DNA from 4 places in the Mesorhizobium sp. Pch-S genome. Region 2 is predicted to be linked to each of the others. Evidence: predicted binding sites of a transcription regulator. Region 2 holds the regulator's gene; each other region holds the start of a gene.
The links. Region 2 encodes LexA, which represses DNA repair genes until DNA is damaged. Its sites were predicted from a motif close to TGTTCNNNNTGTGTTCNG; they were not measured.
Positions count from the first base shown of each region.

Region 1 (3,101 bases), 2.8 Mb from region 2:
GCTCATGGAAATCGACATGACGCGGCCAAGCTGGTGCGGGTCGGTGCGGCGCTGGCGCAAGGTCAGCAGCGCAACATCGATCGGGCCGGACACCACGCCGGCAATCATCAGGCCGATCGCCAACCCACCCAGCCCGAATTCCGCCGCGACCGGCCAGGCAGCCAGGGCGGTGATCACCATGCCGATCGCCATGACATGACGCTCTCGCCCCGTCGTGCGCAGACGACCCGCCATGAGCGCGCCGATGCCTCCGGCAATGCCCATCGCAGCCCACAGCGCCCCGGTCACCGAGCTGCTTTCCGTCGCGCCATAGCGTTCGACCACGAACACCGGCACTACCACGACAAGCACACCCCAGGTGATCTGATAGAAGGAGTAGGAGATAGCGAGGCCGCGCAGGGTGGGCTGTCGTGCCACCATCTCGATGCCTTCGATCGTCTGGCGCAACAGGGAGGCATGGCGCGATGCCAGACCCGGCAGGCGTGGAACGTAAGAGAGGCAGATTGCGGCGCCGGTGTAGGCAAAAGCGATGATTGACAACGCAGCTTCCGGTCCAAGCAGGGCTACCGTCAGGCCGGCCAGCGCAGGCCCCACGACATCGGAGACGGCATAGACTGCGGTGTCGAGCGCGTTGACCCGGTCGAGCGCATGGGACGGCACGAGCCGTGGCAGCAGCGTCCGCGTGCCGGATGCGCCCAATGGGCCGGCCAGCGAGAACAGGACCACCAGGACAAACAGGACCGGGGGGCTCGCCCAGCCCGCCCAGCCGGCCACGCTGACCGCGGCGATGAAAATGGCGCTGGCGATCAGATCGATCCGGACCGCTGCTGTCGGACCCACCCGGTCGAGCAATGCGCCGGCGATGGGGCTGATAAGGAGGCCTGGAGCAATCGCGGCAAAAGTCAGCCAACCGGCCAGTGCCGGCGAGGAAAAGCGCGCCAGGACGAACAGGACGAGGGTGAGGCCAAACATGCGGGCCGCCAGGCGCGACAGCGTTGCCGCAAGGATCAGGGGCGACAGGCCGGGGATCGACATCAAGGCACGATACGAGTTCTGGGCTTCCATAGGAGCTGTCCCGGCTGCAGGCGGCCTACCGTATGGAGGTGCCTGCGCCTCTGTAAATGGACCACGGGCGCCGGTTTGAAGCGGACACGCACCATCCCGGCGACGAAAAACAAGGTCCGGTTCGACCGTGTGGAATGGCTTGCGATGTTCAGGGATTGTGCCGTTCCGGCACACAAACGTTAACGTTGGCCAGCCGCAAGACGGACAAGCTCTTCAGAAGCCTGTGAATCATTGGTGGACAAGCTGTGCACAACACCAGATGTTGGGGTGAACGAAACGAGAAACTTCTGCGATCGCCGATTCGTCGCCGATTCGTTCCGGCTTTGGTCGAATTGTTAACGAAAATCGAGGGTTGAGTGTCCGATGTGGTTAATGGCTATTAAGAAAATGCTGTCATTTCAGCGGCTTGACCTGCGCCCCTCGTTAGCCGGTACTCATGCGGACGCCTGTTGCCGGCAAAAGTTAACGGCGGTCATCAAAAGCGGATGGTTTGGTCGGTTAGTCGATTCAGCATGTGGTGCGACTCTCTCAGCCGAGGTCCATATCTAGCCGTGAACGAACCGTGAATCGCGAAGAGTCAGCGATTCGTCGCTGATTCGTTCCAGACTCGTTCCGAGCGTTAATCCGGCGGTGCATAAGGCTGGATGCGGTGATCGCGTGCGACGCTTCCATGAACATTATGCTTTCGCTCCGGCGCTTGAATGCCTATGTGTGCGCTGTCGCCGCTAGAGCGTTTCCGTCTTAACGGAAATGCGGAAACGCTCTAATCCTTAGTTCTTACGCAATTCCGGACGGAAAACCGCTACGCACTTTTCCTGGAATTGCTCCAGGGGCGGCGCCGATCACGGGAAAAGGTCTTCTTTCCGGGCCGATGAATATCCATCCCAAACCCACTGAACCGCTGATCCTCTCAGGCCGCGACGTCACCGCCGTGCTCGGCCCGACCAACACGGGCAAGACGCATCTCGCCATCGAGAGAATGGTCGCGCATGAAAGCGGCATCATCGGCTTGCCGCTTCGCCTCCTGGCGCGCGAGGTCTACGCCCGGCTATGCGAGAAGGTCGGCGCGAACAAGGTCGCGCTGGTGACGGGTGAGGAAAAGATCCAGCCAGCCGGAGCGCGATACTCGGTCCACACCGTCGAGGCGCTGCCGCGCGAGACCGATGCCGCATTCGTTGCCATCGATGAAGTGCAATTGGCCGGCGATCTCGAACGCGGCCATATCTTCACCGATCGTATCCTCAACCTGCGTGGCCGGCAGGAGACGTTGCTCCTGGGCGCCGCCACCATGCACGGCATCCTGCAGAAATTGCTCAGGGGCGTGTCGGTGGTGACCAGGCCTCGCCTGTCGCACCTCGCCTATGCCGGCTCCAAGAAGCTGACCCGCCTGCCGCGCCGTTCGGCCATCGTCGCCTTCTCGGCGGATGAGGTCTATGGCATCGCCGAGTTGATCCGGCGCCAGCAGGGCGGTGCGGCTGTCGTGCTTGGCGCATTGTCGCCTCGTACCCGCAATGCCCAGGTAGCGCTCTATCAGTCCGGCGACGTTGACTATCTGGTAGCGACCGACGCCATCGGCATGGGATTGAACCTTGACGTCGATCATGTCGCCTTCGCCCAGAACAGGAAGTTTGACGGCTATCAATACCGAAACCTGACCGCTGCGGAGCTCGGCCAGATCGCCGGTCGTGCCGGCCGGCACCTGCGCGATGGCACGTTTGGCGTCACCGGTCAGGTCGACCCGCTCGACGAAGACCTTGTCCAGAAGATCGAAGGCCATGATTTCGAGCCGGTGAAGGTGCTGCAATGGCGCACGCCGAGTTTCGATTTTTCCAACCTCGATGCGCTGAAGCGTTCGATCGAAACCAACGCCCCGGTTGAAGGGTTGACCCGGGCTCTGCCAGCCGTCGATGCACAGGCGCTTGAGTTCCTGTCAAAGGACGGCGAAATCCGTGCGCTCGCTACCAGCCGTGAACGTGTGGCCCTGCTGTGGGAAGCCTGCGCCTTGCCGGATTACCGCAAGATCGCTCCCGCACAGC
Region 1 is NZ_CP029562.1:2,951,073-2,954,173, forward strand. Features, by position in the region: gene C1M53_RS13730 (MFS transporter) at 1-1,065, opposite strand, end outside; gene C1M53_RS13735 (helicase-related protein) at 1,937-3,101, shown strand, end outside.
Region 1: the regulator LexA is predicted to act here: its motif matches at 1,663-1,680, upstream of C1M53_RS13735 (helicase-related protein).

Region 2 (3,101 bases):
CTACGCGGCGCTTTCGCGCTGTTTCCGGATTTCTCGGCGCGCCGGCCGGTCAAGAAATATGCTGCCTTCGCAGCCCTTTGCTCCATATCCGCCTATCTCGCGATCTCCGGGGTGGTGGTGGCGGCGGAGCGCAGTTTCATCATGCTGTCGGTGATGTTGATCGCTGTTCTGTTCGACCGAGCGGCGCTGTCGATGCGCAACCTGGCGATCTCGGCGATGATCGTGATCCTCACCGCACCGCATGAAGTGGTCGGTCCGTCTTTCCAGATGTCATTTGCCGCGACTGCTGCCCTGATCGGCGCCTACGCGGCTTGGGCGCAGCGGCGTGAAGTCATGCCTGCTCCCGCGCCGCAGGCGCGCTCGTTCGCCGGTTTCCTCGCGCACAAGTCGCTGATAGCGGTTGCTGGCATGGCTGCGACCTCGATCATCGCCGGGCTTGCCACGGCACTGTTCGCGGTCTGGCATTTCCAGCGGGTCTCGCCCTTGAGTCTGTTCGCGAACCTTGCCGTGATGCCAGTGGTTTCGTTTGTCATGCTGGCTGCCGTTCTCAGTGCGATTGCCATGCCGTTTGGCGCCGATGGCCCGTTTCTCTATGCGATGGGCAAGGGACTGACGGTGATGATGGCGATCGCGGACTGGATTTCGGTACGCTCGCCTGTCGATGGTGTTGGTCTCGTTTCGACGCAATCGGTGCTCTTCGTTGCCGTAGCGCTCGCCATCGGTGCGATGGCGACGACATGGCTGCGCTTGCTGGCGGTGCCCTTTGTGCTGGCCGGCCTGGTTGTCATGGGCAATGTCGAAACGCCCGATGTGTTGATCTCGGAGGACGCGCGTCTCGTTGCCTTGCCAATCACCGGTGACGAGCTTGCTGTCAGCCGGGCGCGACCCAATCCATTCACGCTCGACAACTGGCGCCGGGCGCTCAACGTAGAAACGACGATCCTGCCGGAAGATGTTTCGAATGACGCTGAACTGACTGTCGAAAATGCACTCGACATGCCGCCTGGCATGCCATTCCTGTGCGCTCGACGGATGTGTTTCGCCCGCCACATGTCGGGTGCGGTCGTCGTAACGGCGGCTAGTGCCGACATCGCCAAATCGGCCTGCGGGGTCGCGTCGCTCATTGTCATCGACGATGCAACTGCACCTGACCCCTGCAACGATCCGGCAGTGTTGGTTGTCACCAAGCAGGATCTCGCCCGCGTCGGCAGTGCAGCCGTACGCTTCGATTCTTCGGCTGATAAGCCGGCTAACATCCTGTTCGCGCTCGATATCAAAGACCGGCCCTGGCATGCCCAGCGAGGATTTACGCGCGAGGCGAGAGGATTGCCGCCTCGCCCTGAAAAAGCGTTCAAATCCAAGCCAAGACCGACAAACTCGAACCGCTCCGCCTATTCCGACAAACCGGTCTTCAGAAAGCTGTAGTCGGCTAAATTTCCTGGCTGCCTGCGCTCAATAACGGCGGATCAATCCAACCAGTTTACCCTGCACCTTGACCCGGTCCGGTCCAAAAATCCGTGTCTCATAGGCAGGATTGGCTGCCTCCAACGCGATCGAGGCACCCTTGCGGCGGAAACGCTTGAGTGTAGCCTCTTCCTCGTCGACCAGTGCGACGACGATTTCGCCCGGATTGGCCGAATTGGCGTTGCGGATGATGACCGTATCACCGTCGAAAATGCCAGCTTCGATCATGGAATCGCCTTTGACCTCCAGAGCATAGTGCTCGCCCCCCGAAATCATGTCCGGCGGTACGGAAATCGAATGGGTACGGTGCTGGATCGCGTCGATCGGTACACCGGCAGCAATGCGTCCCATGACGGGGATTGAAACGGAAACCGCGACGTCGTCGTCGTTGCTGGGCGCCTGCAGACGTTGCGGTTCCTTGGGCACGGGACGCCCCAGGCTGCCCTGGATGACTGCCGGCGAAAACTTCTTGGCCGCGTTGAGGCCGGGAGCAATCGAATCCGGCAACCGTAGCACTTCCAGCGCGCGAGCCCGGTTCGGCAATCGGCGGATGAAGCCACGCTCCTCGAGAGCAGTAATCAGCCGGTGGATTCCGGATTTGGAGGCCAGGTCCAGCGCCTCCTTCATTTCGTCGAAAGAAGGGGGGATTCCACTTTCCTTCAGCCGTTCATGGATGAAGAGCAAGAGCTCGTGTTGCTTGCGTGTCAGCATCGCCACCCTCCGTGGAACGGAACCGGAATCAGAAAAACAAACCCGGAACAAACACTATCTGTTCCATTTGTGTTCCGCAACCATTTAAAGTTTAATGAATTTGTTGACGCTTTGTTCAGCGTGGCGAGAAGGCTGGCGGTTCTCTGTTGCGAGATCCCACGTCGCCGGCCGCCAAAAGATACTGTCTCATCCTTGCTCGGCAAATAGATTTTCAGCCATGTAATCCACGAACACCCGCACTTTGGGCGAGAGGTGGCGATTTGTCGGCCACAATATTCGGAACGTACCCGTTTCGCTGAGATGATCCGTCAGCAGTGATACCAGCGTGCCTTCGACCAGTTCCGCAGACACGGCGAACGGCGGCAGGCAGGTGATACCGAAGGAGCGCTCGGCGAGGTAGATCAGTGGCTCCAGCGTGCTGGCAACGGAGGTCACGGGAAGATCGAGTTTCAGGTCGCGACCGCTGCGCACGAGGGGCCAGGGCTCGAGCCGCCCCGAATTCGCGTAACGATGATGGAGACAGCGGTGATTGAGCAGGTCCTCCGGCACTTCGGGCGTACCGTATTTGGCGAGATATTTCGGTGCCGCCACGATTTTGTGCCGAAAAGTGCCGAGTTTGCGGCTCATCAGGCGCGTGTCCCGTATGTCTCCCGTGCGGATCACCGCATCAAAGCCCTCTTCGATGACGTCGACCAGCCGGTCCGTAAAATCAAGGTCGAGATTGATATCCGGATATTGTTCCATGAAGGCCGATATGGTCGGCATCAACAGCATGCCTGCAAGCGGCAGAGAGACGCGAAGCTGTCCTCGGGGGCTCGCCTGCGATCTCGAAAGCTGGATCTGCGCTTGTTCGTATTCCGATTGAATGCGCCGGCAGGTTTCGAGGAAGAAACTTCCTTCTTCGGTCAGAGCCATGCTCCGCGTCG
Region 2 is NZ_CP029562.1:5,712,221-5,715,321, forward strand. Features, by position in the region: gene C1M53_RS26975 (ComEC/Rec2 family competence protein) at 1-1,425, shown strand, start outside; gene lexA (transcriptional repressor LexA) at 1,453-2,175, opposite strand; gene C1M53_RS26985 (LysR family transcriptional regulator) at 2,362-3,101, opposite strand, start outside.

Region 3 (3,101 bases), 2.2 Mb from region 2:
GGCCACGATCGACGCGCTGCGGCAGAAACCTGTCGCGGCGCAAAAGCTTTTTATTGGTGGCGCGTTCGCCGACAGCCGGGATGGGGAAACACTCCCCGTCATCTCACCGATCGACGGCACGACGCTTACCTCGATCGCCGATGCCGGAGCCGCCGATGTCGATCGCGCGGTGGCCGCCGCGCGTGCTGCCTTCGAGAAGGGAAGCTGGTCGCGGGCTGCACCGGCTGCGCGCAAGAAAGTGCTGCTGAAGCTTGCCGACCTGATCGAGAAACACGCGCTCGAACTGGCCGTGCTCGGCGTGCGCGACAACGGTACCGAAATCGGCATGGCCTACAAGGCCGAGCCTTTGTCGGCGGCGGGCACATTCCGCTACTACGCCGAGGCCATCGACAAGGTCTATGGCGAGATCGCGCCGACAGCACCCGAGGTGCTCGGCCTCATCCACCGCGAGCCGCTGGGCGTCGTCGCCGCTATCGTGCCATGGAATTTCCCGATGATGATCGGCGCCTGGAAGGTGGCACCGGCACTGGCCGCCGGCAACAGTGTTGTCCTGAAGCCGGCAGAAGTGGCATCTCTTACGTTGCTGCGCCTCGGCGAGCTGGCGGCGGAAGCCGGCCTGCCGGAGGGGGTTCTCAACGTCGTCACCGGGCGTGGCAGCGTGACCGGTGAGGCGCTTGGCCTGCACATGGATGTCGATGCCATCGTCTTCACGGGCTCGGGCGGGGTCGGTCGTCGGCTGCTAGATTATTCGGCGCGCTCCAATCTCAAGCGGGTGCAACTGGAACTCGGTGGCAAGTCGCCCAATGTCGTCTTTGCCGACGCGCCCGATCTTGATGTCGCCGCCAGGGTTTCCGCGCATGGCATTTTCCGCAATGCCGGCCAGGTCTGCGTCGCCGGCTCGCGGCTGCTCGTCCAGTCCTCGATCTACGATGCCTTCGTCGAAAAGCTGGTGGCGGCAACGACCAGGATGAAGGTCGGCGACCCGCTCGACATCAAGTCGGATATCGGCGCGGTGAGCAGCATGGAGCAACTCAAGAAGGACCTCGGCCATGTGGCGACGGCGCTGGACGAGGGCGCGCAACTGGTTTCCGGCGGCCGCCGCATCCGCGAGGAGACCGGTGGCTACTACATGGAGCCGACCATCTTCGGCGGTGTCGCCCCCGGCATGACCGTTGCGCGCGAGGAAGTGTTCGGCCCGGTGCTGGCCGTGCAACGTTTCGAGGATGAAGCCGAGGCTGTGCGTCTGGCCAACGGTACCGTCTACGGGCTCGCCTCGGCGGTGTGGACATCGAACCTTGCGCGTGCCCATCGCATGGTGCGGGCGATCCGCGCCGGCGTGGTGCACGTCAACACCTATGGTGGTGCGGACATGACCGTGCCGCTCGGCGGTTTCGGCCAGTCCGGCTTCGGACGGGACAAGTCGCTGCACGCCTTCGACAAATATTCCGACCTGAAGACGGCCTGGATTTCGCTGGCCTAGGAGGCTGACGGCGCAAGCGTGGTCTTCTGATTGCGCTTGCGTATGTTCTTGTTTTGTTCTAATCGGGACGTTTCGGCCCCGCGAAGTGGGCGAGACATGTCCCAAGGTGTTTTCGATTTCGGTCAGTCAGAAGGTCCGCTCCGGCCCAAGAAACCGGAGCGGCTGATCTTGATGGTGCTGCTTGAAACGCCGGTCGGCAGTCAGGTGCTGGAGATTGCCACCGGGATACAGACGGCGAACAGGCTCCAGGCGAAATTGCGTCCGCTGAAGCACCTGCACATCTCGCTCCAGCACATCAGGGACGACAACCGTTTGCGCGAGAAATACGTATTTGCTGCCAAATGTGCCGCAAATTCCGTCAGCGTCGATGCGTTTGATGTCTGTTTCGATCGTATCGTCACGTTTCCCGGTGGTCGACCGGACAGGCGAGCAACGGTGCTTCTGGGCGGAAGCACGCCGCTGATGGATCTCCAGAGGAAGCTTGGTGCTGCTCTCGTCTCCAATGGGTTGCGTGGGACGCTGAGCTTCAACCCGCATATCACGCTTTTCTACAGTTCTCGGTCGGTTGTCCCGCAGCAGATCGATCCGTTGCGTTTCACCGTCCGAACGTTCTCGCTTGTCCACAGCGAGCGAGGACTGACAAAATACAACGTTCTTGAATCCTGGCTGATGCCGGCGAAGTGGCACTAAAAGGCATAGCCTTTGGTTCGATGGCTTCCTAAGTTGGTCCGCGCTATGTGATGCGACCTGAACGTTGCATCGCCATCGCGGAGGAGAGGATGGATTTTTCGACGGTCGACCGCACCTATGCCAGGGCGCGTGCGGGATTTCGCCTGGAAATACCCGAGCATTTCAATTTTGCGTTCGACGTCATCGACGACTGGTCGAAGCGGGACGACCGTACCGCGGTGATCGCCGTCTCGCGTGACGGCGAGACGATCCAGCGCATTGCCTATTCGCAGCTTTCGGAAAGCTCGAACCGCTTCGCCAATGCCTTGCGCAAGCTGGGTGTCAAAGCGGGCGACTTTGCCTGCCTCGTCATCGGCCGCGTGCCGGCCTGGTACACGGTGCTGTTCGGGTGCATGAAGGCGGGCGTTGTCTCGATGCCAGGCACCAACCTGCTCACTGCGCACGACATCGCCTATCGCGTCAACCACTCGAAGGCCACGGCGGTCATCGTCACCTCCGAGCATTGCGCCAAGGTCGACGCCATTCGAGCCGAATGCCCGACGCTGACGACCTTCATCGTCATCGATGGCGAACGCGACAGCTGGCTGTCGTTCGACAGGTTGTTGGCCGAGGCTTCGCCGGAACTGGACCGGAAGGATTTTCCGCCGAGCCGCGCCACCGACATGATGATGGCCTATTTCACCTCCGGCACGACCTCGCTGCCGAAGATGGTGCCGCGCGACCATGGCTATGCGCTCGCCCATGTGGCGACCGGCCTGTTCTGGATGGATCTCAGGCCCGGTGATGTGCACTGGTCGCTGACGGACACCGGCTGGGCGAAGGCGGCCTGGGGCATCCTGTTTCCGCAGCTGATGCTCGGGACGCCGGCAGTGCTCTACAATGGCGACGGTGCCTTCGACGCCGACATGCACCTGAAGCTGATCGGCAAACT
Region 3 is NZ_CP029562.1:3,530,061-3,533,161, forward strand. Features, by position in the region: gene C1M53_RS16490 (aldehyde dehydrogenase) at 1-1,480, shown strand, start outside; gene C1M53_RS16495 (2'-5' RNA ligase family protein) at 1,652-2,170, shown strand; gene C1M53_RS16500 (AMP-binding protein) at 2,260-3,101, shown strand, end outside.
Region 3: the regulator LexA is predicted to act here: its motif matches at 1,524-1,541, upstream of C1M53_RS16495 (2'-5' RNA ligase family protein).

Region 4 (3,101 bases), 3.1 Mb from region 2:
GATGGGCAGGCGTGGCGAGACGGCTTCATCCTGCCGTCCGAGCGCCTGATCGATGCGCAGGAGCAAGGCAATGCCGAAGCGGCGCGCCAGCGGCGCGCGCGGTGCTGCCAGGACAGCGCCAACCGTACGCAGGCCGACGCTTTCCAGGCTGCCACGGATGGTCGGTTCAAGGCGCAGGGCTGCAAGCGGCAACGGGACGAGAAGGGCCTCTTCCTGTCCTGCTTCGATAATGCAGCGGCCGCGAAACCTGGCGGCAGCCCAGGCTGCCCCCGCTGTCGAAGCGATGCCGGCACGAACATCGAAACCCTGGTGGAAGAAGCGGGCCAGAATCTCGTCGAGCATGGCGTGCTCGCCGCCGAACAGATGTGTGCAGCCGGTGATGTCGAGGAACAGGCCGTCGGAGCCGTCCAGCGCGACCAGCGGTGTGTAGCGGTCGCACCAGTCGGCCAGGCTTTCGAGCAGGCGCAGGTCGGCTTGTGGATCGGCCTCGACGACATCGATTGCCGGATGCATGGCGCGGGCATCGGCAATGCCCATGCCGGGTTTCAGGCGCAGTGCCTCTGCCCGTTCGTCAAGCGCGGCGATGCGCTGGGCGTTGCGGTCGCGATGGCTGATCACCAGCGGGCAATGGCTGGCGGGGCGGGAACGCCAGGACCGCCCGTGCCGCTGGCGCAGGATCCGTTCTGCCGGAAGATAAGGAAACCACAGCGACAGGATCCTTTGTCCGGTTCTGGGTGTCCCATGGCCGCTGGTGGGTTGCGCCCGCGTGCGTTCGATCCAGGAATGTGCGTTCATCGGGATTCCACTCCAGTGTGAATTGTCCGGGCTGTGCGGCGCGGCTCTTGCCGATGGTGACGGTGATGCCAGGCCGGCCGATCGTGCCGTCCAGGGGGCCGGCCATGGTGTTGCGCAATGTGGCAGGCGCCGGCGCGACAACGAGGCGGACGGGGGCAGCGGTCGGCTCGGGAAAGGCGCACTGGCGCAGCAGGAAGACTGGCCGTCCCGCTGCGAGCGCGCGGCGATGCAGCCGGCGCGTGGCGGTAAGGTCGAGCCGATCGGGATTGCCGCGCAGTTCCAGCACGACGGCGGAGAGTGCGTTCAAGCCTGCCGCTTCTTCGGCAATCCACAAGGCGTCGGTGATCTTCGGCGCCTCGGCGTAAAGCAGGTTCTCCGGTGCGATGCCGAAATTCGCCTCAAGTCCGCGCGCATAGGGAAAGCCCGCCTCGCGAAAGATCTCGGCGGTGCCGACCCACAAAATGGGTGCCGGGGTTTCCGTCGGCTTCAGCAGCAAGCCGGCGAGGGCCAGCGCAAAACCGGCGACAGTGCCGGCATCGCGGGTCTCGACACCATGGAATTCGGTCAAGGCAGCCTTGGGCAGTCCGCCATTCAAGGCCGCGTCGAAATGATCAGCACCGGTAGAGAGCAGACCATGGCTTTCTGCCACGCCGCTGCGCCGCACCAGCATACGGTCCGCGTCGAAGCCGGCCGGCACCTCGAGGCGGTCCGGCAGCGTTCCTTCAATCTTCGCGATCTGGCGACGCAAGGCAAAAACAGTGTCTCGCGCCACAGCGTTCATCGCCATGTCGGTCAGCGTCCAGTCAATTTGTTCCTGTTATGTTCCTATAGATTCCAGAGGGTGGAATGAGAGTCAAGCGGACTCATGGAGAATTTATTCCTCTCCTGTCACGCGAAACCAGTACCCAGATGCGCATCGCGCTTGGTTTCCGAAATCCTGCAAACCTTTTGCGACACCGCCTGTCAGCCCGGGAGCATGCTTTATTTGCCGATTTTGCCGCAACAGCCTATATGCCGGGATCAAAGGATAAAGAATGGCCCGCATCTACAAGACCCGCACCTGGCACAACGAGCTTTCCCCCTCCCTCGAGGAGCTTGAGCTGCTGGCGCTGGAAGCCTACGCGCATCTGCCGGAGGAATTCCGCAAGCTGACCGGCGAGATCGTCATCCAGGTGGCGGAGTTCCCGACCGACGAGATCATGGACGACCTGTCGCTGGAAACGCCCTTCGACCTGCTCGGCCTGTTCGAGGGGCGCGGCATCGCCGAGCGCTGGAATCCCGCGACCGGCGAAGGACCGAACCGCATCACGCTCTACCGCCGTGCCATCCTCGACTACTGGGCAGAGAACGAGGAAACGATGGGCGATATCGTCACCCATGTGCTGATCCACGAGATCGGCCATCATTTCGGCCTCTCCGACGACGACATGGAGCGCATAGAGGCCTCGGCGGAATGACAACGGGCGGCGAGATGACACCGGTCGAGCTGTACGAGAAACTCAAACAGGCGTGGAGCCTGGAAACATCGAGTGCATGGCAGCCCGATAATCCGGCAAGAGGTCAGTGCAGCGTCACCGCCATCGCCGTCCACGATATCCTCGGCGGCGATATCATGAAGACCCGCACGCCGGGTGGCACGCATTTCTACAATCGGGTCAACGGCGTGAAATGGGATCTCACCATCAGCCAATTCGATCGGCCGATCCCATTTGAAGACCTGCCATCGGATCGTGCTGAGGCGATGGCTGACACTTCGCCCGCGCAATACGAGCTATTGAGAAAAAGGCTCGGCCTATAGAGCAATTCCAGGAAAAGTGCGTAGCGGTTTTCCGTCCGGAATTGCGTCAAGCAAAGAGTTATACCAAACGGTCCTCTTGATTGACCGTTGGAGCGCGCGACTGCGCCCGTTGGCGCGAAGCTGGAGCGTTTCCGTTTTACGGAAACGCGGAAACGCTCCAGGTTTTTGTTTTTCTCTGGCGGCCCGGATGGGCCGCGCCGGCGATTGAGGCGCCCTGGATGGGCCAACATCCAGGGCCTCTGGTATTAGCGACCGCCTACCAGTCGCTCAGCTTGGTTTCGCCCGCCACATAGTCCTGGCCCTCGACATCTTTCACCACGGCCTGGCCGCAGCGCATCACCTTTTCCTTCTTGTCATAGGCATAGGTCGGTGAGCCGTAGAGATGCCAGCCCTTATTCAGCGCGGCCGTCACCTTGTGGCAGAAGGTGGCATCGTCAATGGCGGTGAGGAAGCGGTAGAGGCGCATGGTCCTGTCCTTGAAGCGGTTGCCTGATCATGCGCCGATGCT
Region 4 is NZ_CP029562.1:2,568,433-2,571,533, forward strand. Features, by position in the region: gene C1M53_RS11765 (DUF6504 family protein) at 1-618, opposite strand, end outside; gene C1M53_RS32090 (hypothetical protein) at 572-1,582, opposite strand; gene C1M53_RS11775 (metallopeptidase family protein) at 1,830-2,252, shown strand; gene C1M53_RS11780 (hypothetical protein) at 2,249-2,593, shown strand; gene C1M53_RS11785 (DUF1737 domain-containing protein) at 2,850-3,059, opposite strand.
Region 4: the regulator LexA is predicted to act here: its motif matches at 1,605-1,622, upstream of C1M53_RS11775 (metallopeptidase family protein).